One region of the Microbacterium keratanolyticum genome, then DNA from elsewhere that is predicted to be linked to it. Evidence: riboswitches for the same ligand, from Rfam matches in the RefSeq annotation. Region 1 holds a riboswitch; each other region holds the start of a gene.
What was found. A riboswitch is a leader RNA that binds a small molecule or an ion and turns the genes downstream of it on or off. The one in region 1 is predicted to bind thiamine pyrophosphate.

Region 1 (7,375 bases):
CCGACACCGCCCCGTGGGACTTCGAGCTGATCGACATCCTCAAGGTGACGATCCCGGCCGCCGTCGTCGGCATCGTGATCGCGAGCTTTGTCGTGAACAAGCTCGGCAAAGAGCTCGCCGACGACCCCGAGGTGCAGGCAAAGATCGCCCGCGGTGAGATTCCTGCGCCGAGTGGCAGCGCCGCGGCAGTCCGTGCCGAGGTGACGGTGACGACGGCGGGACGCAACGCCGCCATCATCTTCCTGCTCGGCGTTGCCGCGATCGTCATCTTCGGCCTCTTCAAGGGGCTGCGACCGCTCGATGGCGACGGCAACCCCGTATCGATGACCCCCATCATCGAGATCGTGATGTTCGTCGTCGGCACGATCATCCTGCTCGTCTCGCGGCCCAAGGTCGGCGAGATTCCGACGATGTCGGTGTTCAAGGCCGGTATGGTCTCAGCCATCGCACTGTTCGGTCTCGCCTGGCTGACCGACACCTTCCTCGGCGCGCACACCGAGCTCATCGCGTCGAGCGTCGGAAGCTGGGTCAGCGCGGCGCCGTGGATCTTCGCGCTCGGCGTCTTCCTGGTCTGTGTGCTCACGACGAGCCAGTCGACAGCGACTCGTACGATCGTGCCGATCGGTCTTGCCGCAGGGATCCCGCTGGGGGTGCTCTCCGGGATGTGGGCCGGGGCGTTCGCCGGCATCTACCTGCTGCCGACCAACGGCTCGCAGATCGCCGCGGCGAACTTCGACACCTCGGGAACGACGAAGCTCGGCACGAAGCTCGTCGACCACTCGTTCTTCATCCCCACGCTTGTGCTGGCGGTCGCGACCATCGCTGCTGGTGCACTCTTCGGACTGCTCTGGGGTGGATGATCCGCCAGGTCTGATCAGCTCGCGCGGTACAGATCCCAGCTGCGCTTGCAGGCCTGAGCGATCTCGTCGACGTGCGTCGGGTCTTCCGTGATCCAGTCGGTGCCGGGCTCATGCAGGACGGCTGTGGCGGCATCGCCCAGAAGGAACTCGCGGAGGAACTCGGCCTGCACGGCGTCGAGCTGCGCGCCCGTGCGCGCCGCGTCCTTCGCGACCTCGCGGAACCGCGCCCCCGCGGCGAGGATCTCCTGGCTGCCGAGGTAGGGCTTGTTGAGGGCGACATCGTCGGCCTGAGACACCCGGAAGCCCGCACGATGGGCCTCCGCGAGCGCTCGCAGGCGTGCAGCATCCATGGTCGGCGGATCCGCGGGGTCGCGGCTCTCGCCGCGAGATCCGCCGCGGTTGGAGAGTGCGACGACACGGGGGAGACGGTCCTTCTCCGCGCGAGGCACTGACACCGCGCCTTCCCGCGTCGTCGTCGTGTTCATCGTGTCGTGGAAGGAGAGCCGTGTGAAGGATGAGCCCGTGCGCAGCGCGCGCTCCAGCATCCGCTCGCTGAGTGCGTCGCGCACCCGCTCGTACACGCCGAGACCGCGTTCTCCGACCTCGACGAATGTGGAGACCAATCGGTGGAGGGCATCGTCGTCTTCCGGCACCTCGAGGATCGGGAAGAACGAGAACGTCACGGGGCGGATGGCATCCACACCGCTCAGATCCACCTTCTGCCATGCCCCCGCGGCACGCGTGCGTTCGATGGCCGTCGCCAGATCGCCGGCGATGTCGGCGGGCCGTGCCCTGTTGGGGTCGCGGACGAGACGCGGGTGCGGGTTGACGACCGCCACGACGCGGGGATCGATCGCCGCCCAACGCCGGACGATCGCCGCGGTGGCGACGTCGGTGAAGTCGTACTGCAGACGACGCGTCAGCGCAGGGGAGAGGAAGGGGGCCAGCTCTTCGGGGATCGCCGCACCGGCGTGCGGGGCGCTGATCAGGACGTCGGCCTCGGTGAGCGCCTGCTCGAGAGAGCGCCGTTCAGGATCGGCGTAGGCCGTGATCTCCTCGGCGGTGAAGGTGTGTCCTGCCGGAATCAGGTCGAGGGCGCTCATGCGCACATGCTACTGACGTGCGCCGTGGAATGGCAGGGGTAGGTGCGCAGCTCAGACAGTGGCCTCGATACCCGTGATGCGCGCGTTCTCATCGAAACGCACGGTCGCGGATGCCGTGGCATCGGAGATGATCGCACCGGTGAACGCCTCATCCGTCCACTGCAGGTTCCAGCCGGCGAGGCGGGCCAGATTCCACAGTGCCGTGCGCGGGTCGCTCAGGGGCACGGAGGCGATGACGCGAGGCAGCGCCGTGAGGGCGTCGGCGACAGTAAGGTTCGGGAGAGGCGCATCGAGCAGGAACACCGCACGGGTGCCGCCCTCGACAGGCGCCGAGAAGTAGGGGGCCCGACCGGTGAGCTCGACCGCGGCGCCGGCGACGGTGTGCGCGGCCTGCGCGATCCAGTCGTCCAGCTCACCCTCGATGCTCTCGGGGAACGGGACCTCGGCGGTTGTCAGCGTGACGTTCTGCACCGCAGCGCCCGCGTCGCGCAGCTGCGTGGCGACCGTGGCATCCGCGCCGTTCGGCTGCGCCCAGGCCCAGCGCAGGGTGCGCGGCTCCGGGGCGATGGTCGCGATGAGGTGCGCGCCGACGACGACCGGATGCTCCGGCGTGGCGTGCGGGGTGAAGGTGATCGTTCCTGCGGTGAGGTCGGCGTCCCAGCGGTGCGCGTTGCCTCCGATCGCATCGAGAAGCGCCTCCTGACGCAGTGCGGAGTACAGCGCGGCACGGTCGGCGAGGGGTGCGAGATCTGCGAAGCTCATGACCTCAGTGTCGTCGGCGAAGCTATGAAACGCCAGGGATGATCGCCGGTCACCGCGCGGCGAGAGCGCCGTCTGCGCGACCCATCCGCCAGACGCTCGGCACCAGCAGCGTGGAGAGGGCGACGACCGCGTACACGATGGCGGAGGCGACGAGAAGTGTTCCGGCATCGACATGCGTGATGAGCCAGCCGAACGCGAGAGTGCCGATCGGGATGGCGACGAAGCTGCCGAGCATGTCGTAGCTCGACACCCGCGACAGCTTCTCGACGGGCACGTTCTCCATCATCGCGACGCTCCAGCCGGTGCCGAAGACCTCCATGCCCGCGCCAGCGACGAACGCCGCGATCGCGACGAGAACGACGGCGGGATGCACTCCGAGCATGGTGAGCGGCAGCGCGAACGCGGCCATGCCGATCATTCCCCACCGCAGCGGGCGTCGCAGCGGAAGCCACATCAGCAGGAGCGTCATGACGAGAACGCCTGCGCCTTCGGCGCTCACGACCCATCCCCATCCGGCGATGCCCAAGAGCGGGTCGTTGTTGGCGATGAACGGCCCTGCGACACCCCACGCGCCGGCATGGATCGCGTTCATGATCATGAACGCGAGCACGACCGTCCACAGCCAGGGGCGCATCCAGAACTCCCGCCAGCCGGTGCGCAGGTCGGCGAGCATGGTCGCCTTCTCGGCCTGAGCGGGAGGCGGGAGCTTCACCATGGCGAGGATGGGGATCGCGGCGAGCCATCCCGCCGCCTGCACCACCATCGCCCACGCCGGACCCGCGGTCGCGACGAGCACTCCGGCGATCGCGGGCCCGCCGATCGTGACGGCAGAGCGTACGAACGAGAGCATCGCATTGGCCTGCTGCAGGTGTGCGGGCGTCGTCAGCTGGGGGATGATGCCCTGCATCGCGGGGAGCACGAAGGCGGAGGACGCACCGTTGACGGCGGCCAAGAGCGCGATGAGGGGAACGGTCGCTGTGCCGGTGAAAAGCAGCACGGCGACCGTGCCGATGGACAGGATGTCGAAGACGTAGCAGGTCTGGATGATCAGCGCCCGAGGGAGGCGGTCGGCGACGACGCCGCCGATGAGCAGAAAGACGATGTTGCTGATCGTGAATGCCGCCAGCACTCCTGCCAGCGACGTCGCCTCATTGTCGATCTGCAAGACCGCGAAGGCGAGCGCGATGGACGACATCGAGCCGGTGACCATCGTGATCGTGCGAGCGAGGAAGAACCAGCGGAACCCGCGATCCTGCATCGCAGCGAGGCCGCGCATCAGTGGGGGCTCCTTGCGTGCGGCATCCGCTCATCCTTTCACGGGTCCTCCGACGGTGCGAAAGGGGAGCGGGCGCGGTGCTCAGTCGAGCTGTGTGCGCAGCGCCTGTGCGGCGGCTGCGGGGTCGTCTGCTTCCGTGACAGCGCGGACGACGACGACTCGGGAGGCGCCGGCGTCGGTGACCTCGCGGAGCCGGGGGCCTGGGGCGATGCCGCCGATCGCGAACCACGGCTTCGTGGTCTTCAAGTTCGAGACAGTCCGAAGCGGATCGAGCCCGACGGCTGACCGACCCGGCTTCGTCGGGGTCTCCCAGACCGGACCCGTGCAGAAGTAGTCGAGATCGGCGTCGGCGTCCGCCTCGGCGGCCTGTGCGGCCGAATGCGTCGAACGGCCGATGATCACGTCGGGACCCAGCAGGGTGCGCGCCTGCGTGGTGGTCAGATCGCCCTGGCCGACGTGGAAGACGTCGGCACCGACGAGGGCGGCGACATCGGCGCGGTCGTTGACGGCGAAGAGCTTGCCGTGCCGTCGTGCCACGCGAGCGAGCACCTGCAGTGCTTCAATCTCGGCGCGGGCCTCCAGACCCTTGTCGCGCAGTTGGATGATGTCGACGCCGCCCGCATACGCCGCGTCGAGGAAGGACTCGAGATCGCCCGTCTCGGTGCGAGCAGTCGTGCAGACGTAGAGGCGTGCGTCGTCAAGGAGCGCACGGCGGTGTGCGCGGACGCCGGACGCCGTGGGTGCGAAGGAGGAAGCAGGCATACGCCCTAGAGTAGAGGGGTCCGCGGGAGCCCAGGAGAGGGCTGAGAGGGCCACGTGCCGACCGCTGAACCTGAAACGGATCATGCCGTCGTAGGAAAGGGCACGCAATGCGCATCGTTGTGATCGGCGCCGGAGTCGTCGGCTTGGCGACGGCCTTCGAGCTGCGGGAGCGAGGGCACGACGCGATCGTCCTCGATCCGAACCCTGCGGGCGGTGCGAGCCGGGCGGCCGCGGGGATGCTCGCGGCGGTCACAGAGACCGAGTGGGCACAGGACGCGCTGCATCCGCTGATGCGGGACGCTGCACACGCCTACCCCGATTTCCTCGCGCGGCTGACGGCAGCGGGTGGCGACGCCGTGGGATACCGGGAGACGGCGACCCTGGCGGTGGCGGTGGACGCAGCCGACCGCGAGACCCTGACGGGGCTGGCGGTTCTGCAGCAGCAGGGCGGTGCGGTCGTGGATCGGATGACGGGATCGCGGGCTCGAGAGCGTGAACCCTCCCTCGGCCCGGCGGTGTCCGCCGCGATGGGAATCGCCGCGGATCATCAGGTCGATCCCCGGCAGATGGCGGCGTCGCTTCTGCGGGCGCTGGGCGCGGGCGTGCGCCGCGAGCAGGCTGTGCGCGTCTCGACGGACACCCCGATCGGACGGGAGCCGGCGCACCGCTGGGTGCATCTCGCCTCCGGTGATGCTGTCCCCGCCGACGTCGTGATCGCAGCGACGGGCCTGGGCCAGGTGGAAGGAGTCCCCGCGCTGCCGGTGCGCCCGGTGTGGGGAGACATTCTCCGGTTGCGTGTGCCCGAGGCGCTGCGCCCCCTGTTGACGCACACGGTGCGCGCGCTCGTCCGCGGGCGCTCGGTCTATCTCGTTCCCCGTGAAGACGGAACCCTCGTCGTCGGCGCCTCGGTTCGCGAGGGCGGCGTCGCGGGCGTGCAGGCGGGAAGCGTGCTGGCCCTGCTGCGCGACGCCCAGACCGTGGTGCCCGGCATCGAAGAGTGCGAGGTCATCGAGATGATGGCGCGGCCACGGCCGGGGAGCCCGGATGCGACGCCGCTGATCGGCGTCGTCGAGCGCGGCCTCATCGTCGCGAACGGATTCGACCGTCACGGTGTGCTGCTCGCGCCGCTCGGCGCCCGGCTCGTCGCGGACCTCGTCGAGGGGCGCGCCGTCGATCCGGCCGTCGCCGCGGCTGTGCACCCCTCGCGTTTCCATCCTGCGGACGTCCGCCAGGTGCTCCCGGATCTCACTCCACCCGCGGTCGCCGTGCTCGACGGCGCCGGAATGAAAGGCTGACGATGACGACAACCCAGACCGTGCGCGTGAACGGCGAGGAGCAGGCGGTGGCCGCAGATGCCTCCCTGCTCGACCTCGTGCGCACCATGACCGGTCACGAACTGCGTGCCGACGGTTCCCGTGCAGACGGCGGACGACTGGGCGTCGCGGCCGCGGTCGGCGGCACCGTCGTGCCCCGCGGCCGTTGGGGCGCGCAGGCGCTCGCCGCGGGCGACGAGGTCGAGATCGTCACGGCTGTGCAGGGAGGCTGAGATGACGACCACTCTGGCACCCGCAGACATCTTCACCGTCGCCGGGGAGAGCTTCGACTCCCGGCTCATCATGGGCACGGGCGGCGCGTCGAGCCTCGCCCTGCTGGAGGCGGCCCTCGTGGCGTCCGCCACCGAGATCACTACAGTCGCGATCCGTCGGTTCTCACCCGAAGGTCGCGATTCGGTCTTCGCGATGCTGGAGCGGCTGGGCGTGCGCGCGCTGCCGAACACCGCCGGGTGCTACACGGCCCGAGACGCGGTGCTCACTGCCCAACTGGCGCGCGATGCGCTGGAGACCGACTGGGTGAAGCTCGAGGTCATCGCCGACGAGGACACGCTGCTGCCCGACCCCGTCGAGCTGTTCCGTGCGACGGAGGAGCTCGTCGCGGACGGCTTCCGCGTCTTCGCTTACACGAACGACGACCCCGCCTTGGCGAAGCGCTTGGAGGATGTCGGCGCGAGCGCCGTGATGCCCGCCGGATCGCCGATCGGCAGCGGGCTCGGCATCCTGAACCCGCACAACATCGAGACGATCGTGGCGCGTGCGTCGGTGCCGGTCGTGCTCGATGCGGGCGTCGGAACAGCATCGGATGCGGCGCTCGCCATGGAGCTCGGCGTCGACGCCGTGCTTCTTGCCAGCGCCGTCACTCGCGCGCAGGACCCGATCGCGATGGCGCGTGCGATGAAGGCCGGGGTTGAGGCGGGACGCCTGGCACGTGCTGCCGGCCGCATCCCGAAGCGTCCGCTCGCGCTCGCCTCCTCGGCCGCCGATGGACTCATCGCCGCCCGTCCCTCGGAGGCCGATCTGTGACGCTCCCTCCGCTCGTCGCTCCCGGTCCGGCGCTGCCCCCCGAACGTGCTGCGCGGTTCGCCCGGCACCTGCCGCTACCGGGTATCGGGGCCGAGGGGCAGCGCCGCATCGCGCACGCCCGTGTGCTCGTGATCGGCGCCGGAGGCCTCGGTGCACCCGTGCTTCAGTACCTGGCCGCCGCCGGCGTCGGGCACATCACGGTGATGGATGACGACCGGGTCGAACGGACGAACCTGCAGCGGCAGGTGCTGCACG
Region 2 (7,375 bases), 500 kb from region 1:
GCGGAGACGACAGCGCTCGGCGCGGCGTACGCGGCGGGCCTCGCGGTCGGATTCTGGCGCGACCTCGACGAGCTGTCCGCCAATTGGCAGGAAGACCGTCGCTGGGAGCCCCAGATGAATGCTGCCGAGCGTGACCGTCAGCTGCGCCTGTGGCGTAAGGCCGTCACGAAGTCGATGGACTGGGTCGACGAGGACGTCCGGTAGGTCTCACTCCTCGTCGAGCACGGCCAGAAAGGCTTGCGTCACCGTGCGGGCCGCAAGTTCTGGCCAGACCACGTACTCGATCCGCACAGGGCCATCGCTGACCGGAACCGTCACGACGCCGGGCACCTTCGTCGCCACCGCATCTGCGACGAGGGACACGGCGAGACCCGCGGCGACCAGTCCGAGCAGATGCTGCGCACTGTCCATCTCGAAGGCCACGTCTCGGGGCAGCTCGGCGGCCGCGAAGGCGGCATCGCTCTGCGCTCTCCCCGACGTTCCCGCGGGGAAGTCGGCGAACACCGCATCCCTCAGATCCGAGAGTGCGAGCTGTGCGCGAGTCGCGAGCGGGTGACCGGAGGGCAGCGCCGCGACCAGACGCTCCCGCCGCAACAGCCGCGAGGCGACACCTAGGGGCTCCACGTGCTCCCGAAGGCCCAGGAGTCCGACATCCAGGTCGCCCTGCCGCACGGCGCGGCTGATCTCGTCGCTGTTGCCCACCTGGAGCTGCACGCGGGCGTGCGGATGCGCATCACGGAAACGCACGAGCACCCGTGGCACGTCCACAGCCACCACGGTCGGAATGACGCCGAGGCGAAGTGTTCCCGTCACACGTCCGGCGACGGCCGTCGCATCCTCCACCGCTTTCTCCGCGGCCGCCAGCGCCACGCGTGCCGACGCGACGAACGCCTCCCCGGACTCCGTGAGGCGCACGCTTCTGCTCGTCCGCGCGAAGAGCCGTTCGCCGATCGTCCGCTCGAGTGCCGCGATCTGGTGGCTGAGCGCCGACTGCGTGACGTGACAGCGTTCGGCGGCTCGAGTGAAACTCCCGGTCTCCGCGACCTCGACGACGTATCTCATCTGCTGCAGTTCCACGGATACATGATCTCTCCTCATGAAAGAGATGACAACAATGCGTTGTACTCATCGCCAATCGACAGCGAGGCTGAACATATGAACCGCGCCTCCACGATCGCTCTCACCGCGCTCGCCCCGATCACCTGGGGCACCACGTACCTTGTGACCACGGAGATGCTTCCAGCGGGACATCCGCTCTTCGCCGCGCTCATCCGTGCACTGCCTGCGGGCCTCATCGCGCTCGCGATCGGCCGCGCACTGCCCCAGGGCACGTGGTGGTTTCGGGCCGGAGTCCTCGGCATCCTGAACATCGGAGCCTTCTTCCCCCTGCTCTTTCTCGCAGCGGAGAGGCTCCCGGGCGGCGCCGCGGCGGCCGTGGCCGGGGTACAGCCCCTGATCCTTCTGCCTCTGGGAGCGCTCGTGCTGCAGGATCGCCCCCGCATCACCGCAGTGATCGCCGCAGCAGCAGGAACGACCGGCGTCGCCCTCATCGTGCTCGGACCGGCCTCACGCCTGGACACGCTCGGCATCGTCGCCGCGATCGCGGGCGTCGGCGCGACGGCTGCAGGCATCATCCTCACGAAGAAATGGGGACGACCTCCGCGCGTCGGTGCGGTCGCCTACGCAGGATGGCAGCTCACGGCAGGAGGATTGTTTCTGCTCCCGCTGACACTAGGGTTGGAGGGTGTGCCGCAGACGATCGATACCCCTGCGGTCGTCGGCTACGTGTGGCTCGCCGCTGTCGGCGGATTCGCCTCGTACACCCTGTGGTTCCGTGGAATCCAGCTGCTCCCGGTCGTGATCCCCGGGCTGCTCGTGCTTCTCTCGCCCATCGTCGCCACCCTGCTGGGCGTCTTCGTCGCGGGTGAGTCGTTCACCATCATTCAGGGCCTGGGGCTGGCACTCGTCGCCGCAGCTCTCATCGCCGGACCGTTCGCGGCGCGGCGGTCATCCGCACACGCGGCGCTGGTCGCCGCACGCCCCTGAGTCAGTTCTTCCCGAAGAGCTTCTGGATCTCGGCGAGGTCGGCCTCAGTCGGCGCCTTGGCTCCGCCGAGACCGAAACCCGAACCGGTCGGCGTGGAGGCCGCCGCGATACCGGAGTTCTCGGCGGCGCGCTTGGCGGGGTTGCCCGAGCGGGATGCACCCTTGCTCTTCGCCCCCTTCTTTCCGCGCTTCGCCGAGGCACCGGGGCGCCCCATTCCGGGCATCGGGCCCATACCGGGGATGTTCGGGGTGCCGCCGCGCGCGACCGTCTTCATCATCTTCGCGGCCTGCTCGAAGCGGGCGACGAGCTGATTGACGTCGGTGACGGTCATGCCCGAACCACGGGCGATGCGCAGACGACGCGAACCGTTGAGAACCTTGGGGTTTCGGCGCTCCCCCGGCGTCATCGAGCGGATGATCGCCTCGGTGCGGTCGATCTCGCGCTCATCGAAGTCGTCGAGCTGCTGCTTCATCTGCCCCATACCCGGGAGCATCCCGAGCATCTTCTTCATGGAGCCCATCTTCTTGAGCTGCTGCATCTGCTCAAGGAAGTCCTCCAGCGTGAAGGTCTCGGTCGCGAGCTTCTCGGCGAGCTTCTCCGCCTCGGCCTCGTCGAAGGCACTCTGCGCCTGCTCGATGAGGGTGAGGATGTCACCGAGGTCGAGGATGCGACTCGCCATGCGGTCGGGGTGGAAGGGCTCGAGGTCGCCGAGGGCTTCACCGGTCGACGCGAAGATGATCGGGCGGCCGGTGACGGATGCGACCGAGAGCGCGGCACCACCGCGCGCGTCGCCGTCGAGCTTCGACAGGACGACGCCCGTGAAGTCGACGCCCTCCTGGAAGGCCTTCGCCGTGTTCACGGCGTCCTGACCGATCATCGCGTCGATGACGAAGAGGACCTCATCGGGCTGCACGGCAGCGCGGATGTCAGCGGCCTGCTTCATGAGCTCGGCGTCGACACCGAGGCGACCGGCGGTGTCGATGATGACGACGTCGTGCTGGTGGCGACGGGCGTGCTCGACGCCGTCGCGGGAGACCTTGACGGGATCGCCGATGCCGTTGCCCGGTTCCGGCGCGTAGATCGTGGCGCCCGCCTGCTCCGCGACGACCTGCAGCTGGTTCACGGCGTTCGGACGCTGGAGGTCAGCGGCGATGAGGAGTGGGGTGTGTCCCTCGCCCTCGAGCTGCTTCGCGAGCTTTCCGGCGAACGTCGTCTTACCGGATCCCTGGAGACCGGCGAGCATGATGACCGTCGGCGGGGTCTTCGAGAACTCCAGACGGCGCTGTTCACCGCCGAGGATCGAGATGAGCTCTTCGTTGACGATCTGCACGACCTGCTGGGCCGGGTTCAGAGCCTTGTTGACCTCATCGCCGAGTGCGCGCTCGCGCACCTTGGCGGTGAAGTCCTTGACGACGGCGAGCGCGACGTCAGCGTCGAGCAGCGCACGACGGATCTCGCGGACGGTGCCGTCGACGTCAGCCGGGGTGAGCTTGCCCTTCGTGCGCAGGTTGCGGAAGGTCTCGGTAAGCCGATCGGAAAGCGTGCCAAAGGTAGCCATGGTGCTTCTGATTCTAGAGGAGCATTCGGCCGGTCACGGAGTCCGGGCTCGGCGCGACGCCATGCTAGCGTGCCTGTGACCACACGGGGGCCCACGCATGGGCTGAGATCGGGCTGACGCGGCCTGCGACCGTCGAACCTGTCCGGGTAATGCCGGCGAAGGAAGTGAGCCTCATATGAGCACGTCTGTTGCGTCCCGTTCTCTGTCTTATGTCGCGGATGTGGAGCACGACATCCGCGTTCCGGTGACGGAGATCTCCCTGGACGATTCGCCCGGCGGCGAGCCCAATGCTCCCGTGCAGGTGTACCGCACGGCTGGCGCCGGAAGCGATCCGCTGGTCGGCCTGCCGCGACTCCGGGCCGAATGGATCGAAGCGCGCGGCGACACCGAGAGCTACGCGGGTCGCGAGCGCACGCTGCTCGACGACGGTCGCGCGGCGGTCCGGCGTGGAAGCGCGTCGGAGGAATGGCTGGGAGAACGCCCCGTGCCGCGGCGTGGCCGAGAGGGCAGGCGTGTCACCCAGATGCACTACGCCCGCCGGGGGCTGATCACTCCCGAGATGCGCTTCGTCGCTCTGCGGGAGGGCTGCGATGTCGAACTCGTGCGCAGCGAGATCGCGGCGGGCCGCGCCATCCTGCCGAACAACATCAACCACCCCGAGTCCGAACCGATGATCATCGGCAAGGCGTTCCTCGTGAAGATCAATGCGAACATCGGCAACTCCGCCGTCACGAGTTCGATCGCAGAAGAGGTCGACAAGCTGCAGTGGGCGACCCAGTGGGGCGCGGACACCGTCATGGATCTCTCGACGGGCGATGACATCCACACAACGCGCGAGTGGATCATCCGCAACTCCCCCGTTCCGATCGGCACGGTGCCGATCTACCAGGCGCTCGAGAAGGTCGACGGCCAGGCGCACAAGCTCACCTGGGAGATCTTCCGCGACACGGTCATCGAGCAGTGCGAGCAGGGCGTCGACTACATGACGATCCACGCCGGTGTTCTGCTGCGCTACGTGCCTCTGACGGCAGATCGCGTCACCGGAATCGTCTCCCGCGGCGGCTCGATCATGGCCGGATGGTGCCTCGCCCATCACCAGGAGAACTTCCTCTACACGCACTTCGATGAGCTGTGCGAGATCTTCGCGCGCTACGACGTCGCCTTCTCGCTCGGCGACGGGCTGCGCCCCGGATCCGTCGCTGACGCGAACGATGCCGCCCAGTTCGCGGAGCTCGACACCCTCGCCGAGCTCACAGCCCGCGCGTGGGAGTACGACGTGCAGGTCATGGTCGAAGGTCCGGGACACGTGCCGTTCCACCTCGTGCGCGAGAACGTCGAGCGTCAGCAGGAGCTCTGCAAAGGCGCTCCCTTCTACACGCTCGGACCGCTGGTCACCGATGTCGCCCCGGGCTACGACCACATCACCTCCGCGATCGGCGCGACGGAGATCGCCCGCTACGGCACCGCGATGCTCTGCTATGTCACCCCGAAGGAGCATCTCGGGCTGCCGAACAAGGACGATGTGAAGACGGGCGTCATCACGTACAAGATCGCCGCCCACGCCGCAGACCTCGCGAAGGGACATCCGGGAGCGCAGGAGCGCGACGACGCGCTCTCCAAGGCGCGCTTCGAGTTCCGCTGGCGCGACCAGTTCGCGCTCTCGCTCGACCCCGACACCGCGGAGGCGTTCCACGACGAGACCCTGCCCGCGGAGCCTGCGAAGACCGCGCACTTCTGCTCGATGTGCGGGCCGAAGTTCTGCTCGATGCGCATCAGTCAGGACATCCGCAAGGAGTTCGGCTCGGCCGCCGATCAGACGACGATCGCCGCCCGCGAGGGGATGCAGGAGAAGAGCCGTGAGTTCCGCGCCACCGGCGCCCAGGTGTATCTCCCGACCCCTGCCGTGCGTTAGCCGCAGCATGGCTGATCCGCGCCGCCGGTAGGACAGCGGCGCGGGTCAGCCCCAGGGAAGATCGTGGATGCTTCTCAGGGCTTCGTCGAACTGGGCTTCCAGCGACGCGTGCCCGGCGCCGCGCTCTGCCCAGACCCGCAGCGAGGAGAGGACGGCCGCTGCGATCGCGGCTCCGAGAATGTCAGAGCGAATCGCTCCGATGCCCGAGGTGCGCGCGGCGGCCGAGACGGCCGAGGCGATGCGCGCGTGGCGCAGGCCGGTGTCACGCAGCAGCTCGTCTTCCAGCCCCATGGCGGCCGCATTGCCGAGCGCGAGGGTCAGCGGATCAGGGGCGAGATCGGTGAGCACCGGTTCCAGTGCGGCACGGACACGCGGACCGTCTGCATCCGCCCCCAACGCATTCAGAGCGGCCAATGCGACGTCGATGCGGGCATCGAGACCCGACCACAGCACATCGCTCTTGCTGGCGAAGTAGTTGAAGAAGCTGGAGCGGCTGACGCCGGCCCGCTGCGTGATGTCGGCGACGGAGGTTGCGTCGTAACCCTGCTCCAGAAAGAGCTCACAGGCTGCCTCGGCCAGCGTCTCGCGTGAGGACGCGCGGGGTCGCCCCGTTCGTGCGTTCGTCATACCGCTAACGTACTGCGCCTGCGTCGACATCCACCTGCGCAGATGTATTCTTAGACGCGGTTCAACAAATCCGGTTCTAAGGAGCGCGCATGCTCGACATCGTCACCGCGGGCCTGGCCCCGCATTTCGTGCCGTACCTCGACGGGTGGGCCCTGCAGCGAGATGTGCACGCGCAGGTCGTCGCCGGAACCCGGCCTGACACCCTTCTCCTCCTCGAGCACGACGCCGTCTACACCGCAGGCAAGCGCACCGAGTCGCACGAGCGTCCGCAGGACGGCACACCGGTGGTCGACGTCGACCGTGGCGGAAAGATCACCTGGCATGGCCCGGGTCAGCTCGTGGGCTACCCGATCGTGCGGCTGCCTGAACCCGTCGATGTGGTCGCGCACGTGCGGCGCCTGGAGCGGATCCTCATCGACATCCTTGCTCCGCTCGGCGTCGATGGCTACCAGGTCGACGGGCGCAGCGGCGTATGGGTGCGCCGGCCGCTCTCCGAAGACAAGGTCGCAGCGATCGGCGTGCGCGTGCAGCGCGGTGTCACGATGCACGGCTTCGCTCTGAACTGCAACAACACCCTCGCCGGGTTCCGCGGGATCATCCCGTGCGGCATCACGGATGCCGGGGTCACCACGATCAGCGAGATCATCGGGGCAGACCTCGCACCTGCAGATATCGCAGATGCGGTGTCGTCGGCCTTCGCGACCGCCTACGCGACGGAGGCGGCAGCATGAGCGGATGCGGCACCCCTGTGGCATCCGGATCCTCCCCCGCCACGGCACCCAACGGACGCAAGCTTCTTCGACTGGAGATCCGCAACGCCGAGACACCGATCGAGCGCAAGCCCGAATGGATTCGAACGAAGGCGAAGATGGGCCCCGAGTACACGGCGCTGCACTCGCTCGTGAAAGACGAGGGCCTCCACACGGTCTGTCAGGAAGCCGGCTGCCCCAACATCTACGAATGCTGGGAAGACCGCGAGGCCACGTTCCTCATCGGCGGCTCCCAGTGCACGCGCCGCTGCGACTTCTGCCAGATCGACACCGGCAAGCCCGCAGACTATGACACCGACGAGCCGCGCCGCGTCGCCGAGAGTGTGACCCGCATGGGTCTGAGGTACGCCACGGTCACCTGTGTCGCGCGCGACGATCTTCCCGACGGCGGTGCCTGGCTGAACGCCGAGACCGTGCGCCAGATCCACGCACAGAACCCGAACACGGGTGTCGAACTGCTCG
Region 3 (7,375 bases), 1.1 Mb from region 1:
GTCCTGATCATGATGTTCTCGATCTCGTGGCAGCTGGCCCTGGTCGCCCTGGTGTCTCTGCCGCTCATGGGCGTCATCTTCGGCATCATCGGTCCGCGTTCGCAGAAGGCCTTCGGCCTGCAGTGGCGAAAGGTCGGTCGCCTCAACGCCCGCGTCGAAGAGGCGTTCTCGGGTCACGCGCTCGTGAAGGTGTTCGGACGCGAGAAGGAAGCCCTCGAGAGCTTCCAGCACGAGAACGACGAGCTCTTCGAGGCGAGCTTCAAGGCGCAGTTCCTCTCGGGCATCATCATGCCCGCGATGACCTTCGTCGGAAACCTCACCTACGTCGGCATCGCCGTGCTCGGTGGCCTCATGGTCGCCGGCGGCAACCTGCGCCTGGGTGACGTTCAGGCGTTCATCCAGTATTCGCAGCAGTTCAGCCAGCCGCTGAGCGAGCTGGGCGGCATGGCAGCGGTCGTGCAGTCGGGTACCGCATCGGCCGAGCGCGTGTTCGACTTCCTCGACTCCGAGGAACAGGACGCGGATGCCGAGAACGCGCCGACTGTGACAGGTGGCCGTGGCGTCATCGAGTTCGAACACGTCGAGTTCGCGTACGATCCTGCGCGTCCGCTCATCCGCGACCTCTCGTTCCGGGTCGAACCGGGGCAGACCGTCGCGATCGTCGGACCGACGGGGGCGGGCAAGACCACGCTCGTCAACCTGATCATGCGGTTCTACGAACTGAACGGCGGGCGCATCCTGCTCGACGGGCAGGACATCTCCGAGATGACCCGCCACGACCTGCGTTCGCGCACGGGCATGGTGCTGCAGGACCCGTGGCTGTTCGCGGGCAGCATCCGTGACAACATCCGGTACGGCAACGAGGCGGCCAGCGACGAGGAGATCCAGCAGGCTGCCGCGGCGACATACGTCGATCGCTTCGTGCACTCGCTGCCCGAGGGGTACGACACGGTCCTCGAAGAGGACGCCTCGAACGTCTCGGCCGGCGAGCGCCAGCTCATCACGATCGCGCGCGCGTTCGCGTCGCAGCCCTCGATCCTCATCCTCGATGAGGCCACGAGCGCCGTCGACACCCGCACCGAACTGCTGCTGCAGCACGCCATGGCGGCGCTGCGAGAGGGCCGTACATCCTTCGTGATCGCGCACCGTCTGTCGACGATCCGCGACGCCGACCTCATCCTCGTGATGGAGCACGGCGACATCGTCGAGAAGGGCAACCACGAAGAGCTCATCGCCGCGAAGGGCGCCTACTGGCGTCTGTACCAGTCGCAGTTCGAGCAGGCGTCCGATGTCGAAGATCCGCTCACGGAGTCGGCACCGGTTCTGGTCGCAGGCGACGCGGTCGATGTCGAGCAAGTCGGGGTCGCCGCCTCTGAGACGTCCCCATCCGGCGGCAGGGGCGAGAGCCCGACCGGCGCCTGAGCCGCTCCGGCACACACCAACGCGACAGCGGGTCCGTCCCTTCGGGGGGCGGACCCGCTGTCGTATGCGGCTACTGTGCGTCGATTCCCAGAAGTTCCAGCGGGTGGGTCAGTCGCCACCAGAAGGAGGGGCCATCGATGTCCTCCGCAAGCTCCGCCGCGACCGTCGTGTCATCGAGGGGGCCCGTGACCGTCAGCGACCCCGCATCCGCGCCCTGCGTCCAGTCCTCCCCGAGAGCGTAAGAGCCCGCCGTCGATGCGACCGCACCGTTCCACAGCACGACCCGGGCATCCTTCGCAGCGACCACGGGGACCTCCGCGCCCCACATCGTCCGCACCGTGCCCAGCACGTCGCCCTTCGCGACAGTCTGCGGCTGCGCCTTCAGCGCGGCCTCGACCTCTGTGAACAACGAGCGGCTCGCGGCGACGCGCTGCTCACCATCAGCCTGCCCGAGTACGGACGCGTACACGCGCACGGTCGTCCCATCGATCTCGATGTCCTTCGCGGACAGCAGGTTGTAGAGAATGTCCGGATCTTCGCCGATTGTGCCGGTCTTGACACCGATCACGCCCGGATCCTCCAGTACGAGCTTGTTCGTGTTGGTCACGAGACCCGCACCGGGGATATCCGCCTCCTTGGTCGCCACGATCTCCGCGATGACGGGGTTGCTCTCCGCGAGAGCGGCGAGCTGCAGGAGCGCGCGCGGCGTCGCCGTGTTGCCCCAGCCGATGCCGGACGGGTTCTCCAGCTGAATGTCGGTGACTCCGCGATCGCGGAGCCACGCCGTTGCCGCGATCACGAACTCGGAATCGGAACCCCAGATGTCGTCCGACAGGCGATCGGCGTAGTTGTTCGCCGACCCGAGCAGGATGCCCTGGAACAGCTGGTACTGAGTGAGCGTCCCGTCAATCGGCACGTCGAGTGCCGACTGGTCATCACGCCGGTAGTCCCAATGGACTTCGCTGTCATTGCTCGTGAACGCGAACGAGGGTCCCTGCTCACCCAGGCCGAGCGGCATGCGCTCCAGCGCGGCGAGAACCGTGACGACCTTGGTGATCGAGGCCATGGGCGCCGCGTCCTCCGTTGACGCCACGGCAGAGAGGCCCTCGATCCCCACAGCGGCGCTGCCGACGGCCGGCCACGTGATGGTCGCGAGTGCGGCGGACTCGGGTGCGTAGGTCGCGGCGTCGATCGTCGGCGCCACCTCGTGTAGGGGCCAGAGCGCCATGGCGGAGGCATAGACGATGCCGGTCGTTGCCAACACGGCGAGCGGCGGCAGGACTCCCGATCGCAGGAACGAGCGCCGCGGAGCCCCGGCGGTCAGCGCGGGACCGGCGGCAGCGCCGGTCAGGGGAGCCGGCGGCGTGGGCGTGGAGCCTGCCGCAACGGCAGCGACGTCGATCCAGCTCAGCGCGGGACGTCCGGCAGAGGCCGGGGCGGTTGCGGGTGGGCCCGCAGGCACGAGGGTCGGCAACTCTCCCGTCTGCTGCGCGCGCAGCGCGGCGCGGGTCCCGGGAGCATCGGCGCTGGCGGGAGCGTCCATGCGAGGCGCAGCTGCGGGGTCAGCCGCAGCCTCGGGAGTGTCGGTGGTCACCGTCCTAACGTAATGGACGTGTCCCTTGTGTCGTCTGCACGCGCGGTCTGCGGCCATGCGCGGCGGGATATGATGACCTCAACACCACGGGAGTCCGGTGATCCGGGCTGAGAGGAAGCGAAAAGCGCTTCGACCGTCGAACCTGATCTGGGTCATGCCAGCGCAGGGAGGAGAAACAATGTCTACTGTCACGCCCACACGTCTCGGCCTCGGTCGTCCGGAACTCTGGCGCTGGCGCGTCGTCGACATCGTCGTCGCGAGCGTCATCGCCGTCGCCTGTGCGGTGATCTTCCTGCTCTGGAACGTCGGATACGAGGCGCCGAGCACCCTGCTCAAGCCGCTGCTGCCAGGCCTTCAGGGGCTGCTGGCCGGTCCGTGGCTGATCGCCGGCGTGCTGGGTGGGCTCATCATCCGCAAGCCGGGTGCGGCGCTGTACACCGAGCTCGTCGCTGCGGTCATCTCCGCCCTGATCGGAAACCAGTGGGGGCCGCTCACTATCGTCTCCGGCGTCGTTCAGGGTCTCGGCGCCGAGCTGATCTTCCTCATCTTCCTGTACGGCGTGTGGCGTCTGCCGGTCGCGATCCTCGCGGGTGCCGGTGCGGGACTCGCCTGTGGCATCAATGACCGCATCCTCTGGTACGCGGGTGCCGACACCCTGTTCACGACGGTTTACATCGCCTCGACCACGGTCTCCGGCGCCCTCATCGCGGGCCTCGGGGCCTGGCTGATCGCGCGCGGTCTCGCGGCGACCGGTGCACTCAACCGCTTCGCCTCCGGGCGGGCGGCCACCGCCCGGGTCTGATCATGGGCGGTGCGGCGGCGCCGACCCCAGCCGCGCTCGAGGCGCAGGCCTGGGGCTGGCGCTATGCGACCCGGCATCGGTGGGCGCTCTGCGAGGTGACGCTGCGGATCGAACCGGGGGAGCGCGTGCTGCTGCTCGGCGCCTCGGGATCGGGCAAGTCGACTCTCCTGCAGGGGTTGGGCGGTGTGCTCGGCGGCGCGGATGAGGGAGAAGAGCTCGGCGCTCTGCTCGTCGACGGGGTGCCTGCCGCACAGGCCCACGGCCGGGTCGGTATGGTTCTGCAGGATCCGGACACGCAGACGATTCTGGAGCGCGTCGGGGACGACGTGGCGTTCGGATGCGAGAACCTGGGCGTCCCGCGAGACGAGATCTGGCCGCGGGTGGACGCTGCGCTCGACGCGGTCGGGCTCGATCTGCCGCTCGACCGGTCGACCGCCACGCTGTCCGGAGGGCAGAAGCAGCGGCTCGCGTTGGCGGGAGTGCTGGCGATGCGGCCCGGTGCGATCCTGCTCGATGAACCGACGGCGAACCTCGACCCGGAGGGTGTCACCGAGGTGCGCGATGCGGTCGCGGCGGCATTGGATGCCACGGGCGCGACGCTCGTCGTGATCGAGCACCGCATCGACGCCTGGCTGGATCTCGTCGATCGGGTGATCGTGCTCGGGACGGAAGGCGAGACGACGGTCGTGCACGCGGATGGCACGCCGAAGGCCGTGCTCGGCGCCCGGGGAGCAGAACTCGCCGCTGCGGGAGTGTGGGTGCCGGGGCATCCGCCCGCCGTTCCGCCCCCGCCCGCCGCCACACCGGGGGAGGAGCTGCTGCGCACGCGTGACCTCGTCGTGGCGCGGCGACGCGGCGTTCCGGTCGCCGGCCCCTTCGAGCTGACCGTGCGCGCGGGCGAGGCCATCGGGATCGTCGGCCGCAACGGAGCCGGGAAGTCGACGCTCGGTCTCACCCTGGCCGGGTTGATCGCACCGGAGACGGGGCGGGTCGAGGCATCCGCGGTTTTAGCGGAGGGTGCCAAGGGCGACCCGATCCGATGGACCTCGCGTGCCCTGCTCACGCGCATCGGCACCGTGCTACAGAGCCCGGAGCACCAGCTCCTCGCGCGCACGGTGCGTGAGGAGCTGGCGGTCGGTCCGAGGGCGCTCGCCCTGCCCGAGGACGAAGTCAACGCGCGCGTCGATGACCTCCTCGAGCGTCTGCGGCTCACCGCACTCGCCGCCGCGAATCCGTACACGCTCTCCGGTGGCGAGAAGCGCCGACTCACGGTCGCCGCCGCCCTCGCGACGCGCCCTCGTGTGCTCGTACTGGATGAACCGACGTTCGGGCAGGACGCGAAGACCTGGGCGGAACTCGTCGGCATCATCGCCCGTCTGCGCGACGAGGGTGCCGCCGTCGTGGTGATCTCGCACGATGAGCAGGTGCTGCGTGCACTGCACGCGCGTCGGATTGAGGTGGGGGCATGACCGACCTGCTCTCGCACGACACCGGCCGTGTGGTGCGCACCGGACCGATTGCGCCACGCAGCGCACTCGCGAAGCTTGCGGCCGCGCTGCTCATCTCGGTACCGCTTATCCTGTCGATCGACGTGCTCTCGGCGTCGGTCGCCCTGCTGCTGTCTGTACCGCTGCTGCTGATGTCGGGTCTGCGCCCGCGTGAGTTCTGGCTGCGGACCGCCGTGCTCTGGATCGCTGCCCCCCTCAGTGCCGCGACGATCGCGCTGTACGGCGCAACGAGCGGCACGATCTACTTCGAGTGGCTCGTGATGCGCGTGAGCGAAGGATCTCTTTCGCTCGCGGCGGCGACAGCCCTGCGCGTGCTGGCGATCGGCTTGCCTGCCGTCGTGCTGTTCTCCACCGTCGACCCGACCAACCTTGCCGACGATCTCGCTCAGCGTCTGCGCCTGCCCGCACGATTCGTGATCGGTGCGCTCGCAGGGCTCCGGATGCTCGGTCTCCTCGCCGACGACTGGCGGGCGCTCGCGCTTGCCCGTCGCGCACGGGGCGTCGCCGACGAGGGGCGCATCCGCAGGGGCCTGGGCATGGCCTTCGCCCTCTTCGTCCTCGCCATCCGCCGTGGTTCGTCGCTCGCGACCGCCATGGAGGCCCGCGGCTTCGGGGGACGCGGTCGACGCACGTGGGCGCGTCCGTCCCGGTGGGGTCGCGGCGACACGATCCTGCTCCTGGTCGCGGTGATGATCCCGACTGCTGCGCTCTCGGCGGCAGTCGTCTTCGGGACCTGGAACTTCATCCTGGGCCCGTCCGTCGCGGGATAGGTGACGGCAGGGGCCTCAGGCCGGCCGGCAGCGCGACGTCGATCGTGCTGCATCCGCCGGCAGCAGTTCCCGGCGCTGAACGGTCGTCAGCCGGCGTTCCACAGGTCGCGGTAGTACGCGAGTCGTTCACGGTCGGGTTCGACGCCGTAGGCCTCGATGAGCGTGTCTTCCCACCCGGGGCCGAAGTTCCACAGGGTGCTCATCGAGGCGACGGCGATGTCGGCCCAGCGGTCGCCGGTTCCCAGAGCGGCGAGATCGACGTGCGCGGTGCCGCGCCCGGCGTCGTCCAGCAGAGTGTTCGGCAGGCAGGCGTCGCCGCGGCAGACGACGAGTTTGTCGATGGGAGGGGCGTCGCGCAGGGCATCCGGAATCTCGGCACCCCAGCTTTCTGCCCGCGCGATTCTGCTGGCGACGCTCCACTCCCAGGGGCACTCGTCGACGGGAAGAGCGTCGTGCAGCATCCGCAGGGCTTCGCCGACGGCGCGCACCGTCGTCGCCGGTTCGTCCTTCCATCGCGGATCGACGGCGCTGTACCCGGGGATCGCGCGGGTCACGAGCCACTCGTGCGTGGCATCCTCTCCCTGCGTGAGCACCTCGGGGACCGTGATCCAGTGCCGCGCCCATCGCATGCGCTCAGCTTCGTCGCGCATGCTCGCTTCGGGATCGTGCGGGCCCCACTTGATGTAGCGCCCGTCGTCGGTGCGGAAGGTGAGCCCGCCGATCCCGTTCTCCCATACAGGGGTGAGTGCGGCGTCGCCCGCAAGGTGGCGCACGAGCGCGGGGACGGGCAGGGACGGGACGGGAATGCTCACCGGACGACCCTAGCCCGTGAGAAACCATATTCTGCGCGAGAAACCATGGCACACGTCGTGTTTCGTGCGGGAAATGGTTTCTCGCGGGGGCACGGGCGCCTACAGCAGCGCCCGCAGCGCCTCCTCCAGCACGACGGCGTGATTGTGCTCGAGGTCATGAGCCGCATAGACGAGGGTGACGCGCGGATGCTGCCGCACGATGTCCGCCAGTTCGCGCAGCGCGTCCGCGGAGTCGCCCTCCAGCTGTGCGCGGTAGCGGTCGGCGTAGACGTTCCAGTCGGCGTCCGGCGCGGCGTGCCATTCGCGCCGCAGCTCGGGGGTCGGGGCCGTGTCCTTCGCCCAGAAATCGATCTCGGCGCGCTCCTTCGAGACGCCGCGTGGCCACAGGCGATCCACCAGGATGCGGAAACCGTCATCGGCGGAAACGGTGTCGTAGGCTCGCTTGCGACGCAGTTCCATATCGCCAG
Region 4 (7,375 bases), 2.0 Mb from region 1:
CCCTCGACGCCGTGCGAGTGATCGCCACCGCAGCGGGTGTCGACATCGACGTCGTGCAGGGTGAGCGTGCAGCGCTCCACCCGGGACGCACCGGCGTGCTGAGTGTGCGCGGTGAGGAGATCGGCTACGTGGGCGAGCTGCACCCGACGGTAGCCGCGGATGCAGATCTTCCCGCCCGGGCCGTCGTGCTCGAGCTGGATCTCGATCGTGTGCTGACCCTCGCCGGTGAGCGTGTCGTCGTCGAGTCGCTGTCGACATATCCTGCGGCGACGCAGGACGTCTCGCTCGTTGTGCCCGCCACGGTGCCCGCGGCAGACGTCCGCGCTGCTCTCGTCGAGGGTGCGGGTGCGCTGCTGGAATCGGTGCGTCTGGTCGACGACTACCGCGGTGAGGGCGTGCCGGGCGACGCGAAGAGCCTGAGCTTCGCGCTGCGCTTCCGTGCGCCGGATCGTACGCTCACGGCGGCAGAGGCGTCAGAGGCGAAGCTCGCCGGTGTCGCCGTGGCGGCCGAGCGCTTCGGCGCCACCCTGCGCGAGTAGGTCGCAGAAGAACTGTGAAAGGCGGGCAGCCCGAGAGGGCGTGCCCGCCTTTCTCGTGCGCCCACAGCGAACCCGCTTCCCTTGCGGGGCGGATGCTGGTGGCATGGCGACATGACGGACGTTCTCATCCTCGGTGGAACCGGATGGCTGTCGGGCCGCGTCGCCGCGGGATGGGTGGCAGCGGGCGCTGCGGTGACGTGTCTGGCGCGGGGCGCGCGTTCGGCGCCCGCCGGCACCACGCTCGTGCAGGCCGATCGTGACGATCCGGATGCCTATGCGGAGGTCGCCGGGCGAGAGTGGGACGAGGTGGTCGACATCTCCTCCCAGGCGTCGCACGTCGCGGCTGCGGTGCAGGCTCTCGGCGAGCGGGCGGCACGGTGGACGTACGTGTCGAGTGCCTCGGTGTACAGCGACGACGAGACGATCGGAGTGGATGAGTCGGCTCCGAGGCATCTGCCCGCGCAGCCCGGAGACGAGTATGAGTACGGTGCGCAGAAGGTCGCCGCGGAGGACGCCGTCGCGAGGCTCGGAGACCGTGCGCTGATCGTGCGCCCGGGCCTCGTCGTCGGCACGGGGGATCCGAGCGACCGGTTCGGCTACTGGTCGGCGGCTTTCGCGCGCGCCGGCGCCGGGACGGTCCTGCTGCCGGAGACGGACGGGCGCCACGCACAGGTCATCGATGTCGAGGATCTGGCCCGATACATCGTGGATGCTCGTCATTCCGGCGTCGTCAACGCGATGGGGGATGTCCTGCCGTTGGGGGACCTTCTCGCTCGCATCCGGACGATCGCCGGCCACACGGGTGACATCGTGACGGCACCGGACGAATGGCTGGTCGCCCGCGACGTGCAGTACTGGATGGGCGCGCGCTCGCTCCCGCTGTGGCTGCCGGCCGACATGCCGGGGTTCATGGCGCGCTCGAACAGGCGCTTCGTGCAGACCGGCGGCGAGCTGTCGCCGCTGGAGGCGACGATCCGCCGTGTGCGTGCGGACGAGGAGGCTCGCGGCATCGATCGTGAGCGCCGGGCAGGACTGACACGCGCCGACGAGAGGGAACTCCTGCAGCGGATAGACTGCCCGCAGTGACACGGGGTGCCGCGCCATCGCGGCTGAGAACAGACCCGTCGAACCTGATCTAGTTCGTACTAGCGAAGGGATGTCGCAATGAGCGATCGTCTGCGTGTGCCATCATCCGTCTCTGCCGCCCGCACGGGCGCGCCGTTCATTCCGCGAGTGCTCAGCATCGCGGGGAGCGATCCGTCCGGCGGGGCGGGGATCCAGGCCGATCTGAAATCCATCTCGGCCAACGGCGGATTCGGGATGGCCGCGCTCACCGCTCTGACTGCCCAGAACACGCAGGGGGTGCGCGACGTGCATGTGCCTCCGGTGTCGTTCCTCCGTGCGCAACTGGAGGCGCTCGCCGTAGACATCCAGATCGATGCGGTCAAGATCGGGATGCTCGCGAACGAGGACGTCATCGTCGAGGTGGGGCGCTGGCTGGCGGAGGTGCGCCCCGAAGTCGTCGTGATCGATCCGGTCATGGTTGCCACGAGTGGTGACCGCCTGCTGGATCCTGCGGCAGAGGATGCGCTACGCAGGCTGCTGCCGCTCGCGCACCTGGTGACACCGAACCTTCGTGAGCTCGCGGTGCTCACCGGCCGGGAGATCGGTGAGGAGTGGGACGCGGCGCTGGATGCTGCGGAGCAGCTGTCGCTCGATCTCGGCACCGCCGTGCTCGTGAAGGGCGGGCACCTGGCGGGCGCCCACACTCCCGATGCCCTGGTCGATGCTGCTCGTGCGCTCCGGCAGGAGTTTCCCGGGTCGCGCATCGACACCACGCACACGCACGGGACCGGATGCTCGCTGTCATCGGCGCTGGCCACGCGTCGCGCGTCCGGCGAGGACTGGCCGACCGCCGTGGCCTCTGCACGTGCGTGGCTGCGGGAGTCGCTGGAAGCGGCAGACGAGCTGCAGGTCGGGAGCGGAAGCGGACCCGTTCATCACTTTGCCGGCCTCTGGGCGCGGGGGAGCGTGATGACGCGTCCCCAGGCCGAGCAGCTCGCCTCCGACTGGTGGGAGATCATTCGACCGATTCGTGATGGCATCGACGAGCTGCCCTTCATCCGTGCACTCGCGGACGGCACGCTCGCGCACGCGCCGTTCGTGTTCTACCTGGCACAGGACGCGCTCTACCTCCGGGAGTACGCCCGCGTGCTCGCGGAGGCGGCGCGCATCGCCCCGACGTCCGAGGAGCAGGCGTTCTGGGCGGGATCCGCACAGGGCGCGATCGCCGGGGAGCTTGAACTGCACGCCTCCTGGCTCACCCCCGCACAGGGCATCACCGCAGAGACATTCGCCGCCGCGCAGGCTCCGGCGACCACCGCCTACCTTGACCACCTCCGTGCGACCGCCTTCGACGGCGACTACGCCGTGCTGATCGCCGCGCTCCTCCCGTGCTTCTGGCTCTATTCCGATCTAGGAGAGCGCCTGCACGCGGGAGCCTTCGGCGAGTACGCTCGCGATCCGGAGCACCCCTACGCCTCCTGGCTCGCGACCTATGCCGATCCCGCGTTCGCCGAGTCCACCCAGCAGGCGATCGCCTTCGTCGCGCAGGCCGCCGCCTCCGCGAGCCCGGAGATGAGAGAGCGGATGCTGCGCGCGTTCACCGCCGCGTCGCAGCACGAGCTCGCCTTCTTCGCCGCGCCGCTCACCGTCGCACTGTGACGGCGAGATGACGGTGTGATTTGCGCAGGTCGGGCGCGGCGCGTTATCGTCGCGGCATGCGCTCGGCCTCTCACACCGCTCCGACACTCGTCTCGAGTGTTGCTGGTGCGCGCCGACGTCAGGGCGGACGCCGACTTTAGGCGACCCCTGCGCTCCTGCCTTCGGCGGGATGAGTGCCGGTGTCGCCGCCCCGGTCCCTCCAGCTCCGACCGTTAAGGTAGATACATGACGTATTCCGTCGCCGTCTCCGGCGCATCCGGCTATGCGGGTGGCGAGATTCTTCGCTTGCTCGCCGGCCACCCCGACATCGAGATCCGCACAGTGACCGCGCATTCCAATGCCGGCCAGCCGCTCATCGAGCACCAGCCGCACCTGCGTTCGCTCGCACATCTCACGCTGCAGGACACGACGCCCGCGATCCTCGCCGGTCACGACATCGTGTTCCTCGCGCTGCCGCACGGCCAGTCCGGCCAGTACACCGACGCGCTCGGCGACACTCCGCTCGTCATCGACGCAGGAGCCGATCATCGCCTCACCTCGCAGGACGCGTGGGACGCCTTCTATGGCGGCGCGTTCCACGAGCCCTGGTCCTATGGCGTTCCGGAGCTTCTCGTCGACGGGACCAAACAGCGTTCGCACCTGGTCGGCGCGCGGCGCATCGCCGCTCCCGGATGCAACGCCTCGACTGTGAGCCTCAGCCTTGCGCCGGGCGTCGCCGCCGGTGTCATCGATCCGTCTGACATCGTGGCCGTCCTTGCCGTGGGGCCTTCAGGTGCGGGCAAGAGCGCGAAGACCAACCTGCTCGCGAGCGAGATCCTCGGCTCCGCGAACCCCTACGCGGTCGGAGGCACCCACCGCCACATCCCCGAGATCCGGCAGGCGCTCGCCGCGGCATCCGGAGCGGCCGACGATCGCATCCGCATCTCCTTCACCCCGGTCCTCGTGCCGATGTCGCGGGGAATCCTCGCTACCGTCACGGCACCGATCGTCGAGGGAACGAGCGACGCGCAGATCCGCGCGGCGTGGCAGGACGCCTACGGTGACGAGACCTTCGTGCAGCTGCTGCCCGAAGGGCATTTCCCGCGCACGGCTGACGTGCTCGGTGCGAACACGGCGCTGATGGGCCTCGCGATCGACCGTGCGGCGAACCGCGTCACGATCGTCACCGCGGTCGACAACCTCGTCAAGGGCACCGCGGGCGCGGCCGTCCAATCCATGAACATCGCGTTGGGTCTTCCCGAGGGCACCGCGCTCAGCACGAACGGAGTAGCCCCGTGAGCGTCACCGCCCCGCAGGGATTCGAAGCGGCGGGAGTCGCCGCAGGCCTCAAGTCGACAGGCAAGCCCGACGTCGCCGTGGTCGTGAACCGGGGCCCCCGCAAGGTCGGCGCCGCGGTGTTCACGAGCAACCGCGCCAAGGCCAACCCGATCCTGTGGTCGCAGCAGGTGGTCGCCGATCGCGTCGTCGAGGCCGTCGTGCTGAACTCCGGGGGAGCGAACTGCTTCACCGGCGAGTTCGGTTTCCAGACCACGCATCAGACGGCGGAGAAGGCCGCGGAGCTGCTGGGCATCAGCGCCGGCGACGTCGTGGTCTGCTCCACCGGGCTGATCGGCGTCGGCGACGAGACGTTCCGCGCCAATGTGCTGGCCGGAGTCGAGGCCGGCATCGCGGCGCTCAGCGCGGACGGTGGGCAGAGCGCCGCCGAGGCCATCATGACGACCGACTCCGTCTCCAAGACGGCAGTCGTCCAGGGCGACGGCTGGACGATCGGCGGCATGGCGAAGGGCGCGGGCATGCTCGCACCGGGACTCGCCACGATGCTCGTCGTGATCACGACCGACGCCGACCTCGAGGCCTCCGAGGCGGATGCGCTGCTGCGTCGCGCGACGGGCGTGACGTTCGATCGCCTCGATTCGGACGGCTGCATGTCGACGAACGACCAGGTCACCCTCCTCGCGAACGGTGCATCGGGTGTCCGTCCCGATCTCGACGAGTTCGCGGCAGCGCTCACCGCGCTGAGCCAGGAGCTGGCACAGAAGCTGCAGGGCGACGCCGAGGGCGCCAGCCATGACATCACGATCGAGGTCCGCGGCGCTGCGAGCGAAGACGATGCGGTCGAGGTCGGCCGCTCCGTCGCTCGCAACAACCTCTTCAAGGCCGCCATCTTCGGCAACGACCCCAACTGGGGCCGGGTGCTCGCCGCGATCGGCACGACCCGTGCCGATTTCGACCCCTACAACGTCGATGTCTTCATGAACGGCGTCCGCGTCTGCACGGCAGGAGGGCCCGATCGCCCGCGCGAGGAGGTCGATCTGACCCCGCGCGCGACGCACCTCGTCATCGACCTGCTGGTCGGCGAGGCCACCGCCACGATCCTCACCAACGACCTCACACACGACTACGTTCACGAGAACAGCGCATACGCCTCATGACCGACATCCAGGACACTCCCGCCGGAGTCGCCGCCGAGAAGGCGACGACCCTCATCGAGTCGCTGCCGTGGCTGAAGAAGTTCCGCGACCAGATCGTCGTCGTCAAGTACGGCGGTAACGCGATGGTCTCGGACGAGCTTCAGGACGCGTTCGCGCAGGACATCGCCTACCTCCGCTACGTCGGCGTGCAGCCGGTCGTCGTGCACGGCGGCGGCCCGCAGATCTCGAACATGCTGGATCGCCTCGCGATCCCCAGCGAGTTCAAGGGCGGCTACCGCGTCACGAACACCGAGGCCATCAGCGTGGTGCGGATGGTGCTGACCGGACAGGTCAACCCGCAGCTGGTCGGCAAGATCAACTCGCACGGCCCGATCGCGACCGGGCTCAGCGGCGAGGACGCCGGCCTCTTCGGCGGGCGCCGCCGCGGCGTCATCGTCGACGGCGAAGAGGTCGATCTCGGGCGCGTCGGCGACGTCGTGCAGGTCGACCCGACTCCGGTGCTCGATCACCTGGCTGCGGGGCGCATCCCGGTCGTCTCGAGCATCGCCCCCGACCTCGACAACCCCGGACAATCGCTCAATGTGAATGCGGATGCGGCTGCCGCCGCGCTCGCGGTCGCGCTCGGTGCGGCGAAGCTGGTGATCCTGACGGACGTGCCCGGCCTCTACGCGGACTGGCCGAACCGTGACTCGCTCGTGTCGCATCTGACCTCCGAGGAGCTCACCGAGATGCTGCCGCGACTGGAGTCCGGCATGATCCCGAAGATGCGCGCCTGCCTGGACGCTGTCGAGCAGGGCGTCGACGCGGCGGCCATCATCGATGGGCGTGTGCCGCACTCGGTGCTCGTGGAGCTGTTCACCAGCAAGGGAATCGGAACTGAAGTTGTTGCAGGAAAGGCAGTGAAATGAGCGGTTGGCAGGATGACGCCCAGCGCGACCTGATCAAGAATGTCGGCCCGCGGATGGAACTGCTGACACGCGGTGAAGGTGCTCACGTCTGGGACGGCGACGGACGTCGCTACCTGGACTTCCTCGCCGGCATCGCGGTGAACTCGCTAGGCCACGCGCACCCCGTTTTCGTCGAGGCGATCTCCCGCCAGGCGGCGACGCTGGTGCACATCTCGAACTACTTCGCCTCCCCGCCGCAGCTCGCGCTGGCTGCACGCCTCAAGCGCCTGGCGGGCACGGGTGAGGAAGGGCGCGTCTACTTCTCGAACTCGGGCGCCGAAGCCAACGAGGCCGCCTTCAAGCTGGCCCGCCTGCACGGCGGCGCGGCCCGGCCGCGCATCATCGCGCTCGACAACGCCTTCCACGGTCGCACGATGGGCTCCCTCGCGATGACCGCGAAGCTGGCGATGCGCGAGCCGTTCCTTCCGATGCCCGGGGGCGTCGAGCACATCCCGGCCACGATCGAAGCGCTCGAAGCCGCGATCGATGACAGCGTGGCTGCCGTCATCGTCGAGCCCATTCAGGGCGAGGCGGGCGTCGTCGAGCTGCCTGAGGGGTACCTCGCCGCCGCTCGCGCACTCACCACGAAGCACGGTGCGCTGCTGATCATCGATGAGATCCAGACCGGCGCCGGACGCACCGGTGCCTGGTTCGGCTACCAGCACGAGGGCATCGTGCCCGATGCGATCACCCTGGCGAAGGGCATCGGTGGCGGGTTCCCGATCGGCGCGAT

Region 2: it holds a riboswitch for thiamine pyrophosphate, as region 1 does, so the genes downstream of both, thiC (phosphomethylpyrimidine synthase ThiC) here and thiO (glycine oxidase ThiO) in region 1, are expected to answer to the same signal.
Region 3: it holds a riboswitch for thiamine pyrophosphate, as region 1 does, so the genes downstream of both, JOD62_RS08750 (ECF transporter S component) here and thiO (glycine oxidase ThiO) in region 1, are expected to answer to the same signal.
Region 4: it holds a riboswitch for thiamine pyrophosphate, as region 1 does, so the genes downstream of both, JOD62_RS12850 (bifunctional hydroxymethylpyrimidine kinase/phosphomethylpyrimidine kinase) here and thiO (glycine oxidase ThiO) in region 1, are expected to answer to the same signal.

What each region holds. Positions count from the first base shown of each region.
Region 1 is NZ_JAFBBQ010000001.1:683,438-690,812, reverse strand. It holds gene JOD62_RS03365 (anaerobic C4-dicarboxylate transporter) at 1-860, shown strand, start outside; gene JOD62_RS03360 (N-formylglutamate amidohydrolase) at 875-1,963, opposite strand; gene JOD62_RS03355 (DUF6882 domain-containing protein) at 2,015-2,725, opposite strand; gene JOD62_RS03350 (MFS transporter) at 2,775-4,001, opposite strand; gene thiE (thiamine phosphate synthase) at 4,083-4,763, opposite strand; TPP riboswitch at 4,776-4,878, shown strand; gene thiO (glycine oxidase ThiO) at 4,871-6,058, shown strand; gene thiS (sulfur carrier protein ThiS) at 6,061-6,309, shown strand; gene JOD62_RS03330 (thiazole synthase) at 6,311-7,120, shown strand; gene JOD62_RS03325 (ThiF family adenylyltransferase) at 7,117-7,375, shown strand, end outside.
Region 2 is NZ_JAFBBQ010000001.1:188,177-195,551, forward strand. It holds gene glpK (glycerol kinase GlpK) at 1-204, shown strand, start outside; gene JOD62_RS00945 (LysR family transcriptional regulator) at 208-1,077, opposite strand; gene JOD62_RS00950 (EamA family transporter) at 1,156-2,046, shown strand; gene ffh (signal recognition particle protein) at 2,048-3,604, opposite strand; TPP riboswitch at 3,678-3,785, shown strand; gene thiC (phosphomethylpyrimidine synthase ThiC) at 3,780-5,516, shown strand; gene JOD62_RS00965 (TetR/AcrR family transcriptional regulator) at 5,562-6,143, opposite strand; gene lipB (lipoyl(octanoyl) transferase LipB) at 6,233-6,874, shown strand; gene lipA (lipoyl synthase) at 6,871-7,375, shown strand, end outside.
Region 3 is NZ_JAFBBQ010000001.1:1,824,790-1,832,164, forward strand. It holds gene JOD62_RS08740 (ABC transporter ATP-binding protein) at 1-1,422, shown strand, start outside; gene JOD62_RS14880 (D-alanyl-D-alanine carboxypeptidase family protein) at 1,493-3,016, opposite strand; TPP riboswitch at 3,093-3,202, shown strand; gene JOD62_RS08750 (ECF transporter S component) at 3,195-3,818, shown strand; gene JOD62_RS08755 (ABC transporter ATP-binding protein) at 3,821-5,287, shown strand; gene JOD62_RS08760 (energy-coupling factor transporter transmembrane component T family protein) at 5,284-6,096, shown strand; gene JOD62_RS08765 (aminoglycoside 3'-phosphotransferase) at 6,183-6,908, opposite strand; gene JOD62_RS08770 (DUF488 domain-containing protein) at 7,008-7,367, opposite strand.
Region 4 is NZ_JAFBBQ010000001.1:2,662,147-2,669,521, forward strand. It holds gene pheT (phenylalanine--tRNA ligase subunit beta) at 1-539, shown strand, start outside; gene JOD62_RS12845 (NAD-dependent epimerase/dehydratase family protein) at 651-1,625, shown strand; TPP riboswitch at 1,618-1,713, shown strand; gene JOD62_RS12850 (bifunctional hydroxymethylpyrimidine kinase/phosphomethylpyrimidine kinase) at 1,704-3,263, shown strand; gene argC (N-acetyl-gamma-glutamyl-phosphate reductase) at 3,489-4,541, shown strand; gene argJ (bifunctional glutamate N-acetyltransferase/amino-acid acetyltransferase ArgJ) at 4,538-5,695, shown strand; gene argB (acetylglutamate kinase) at 5,692-6,603, shown strand; gene JOD62_RS12870 (acetylornithine transaminase) at 6,600-7,375, shown strand, end outside.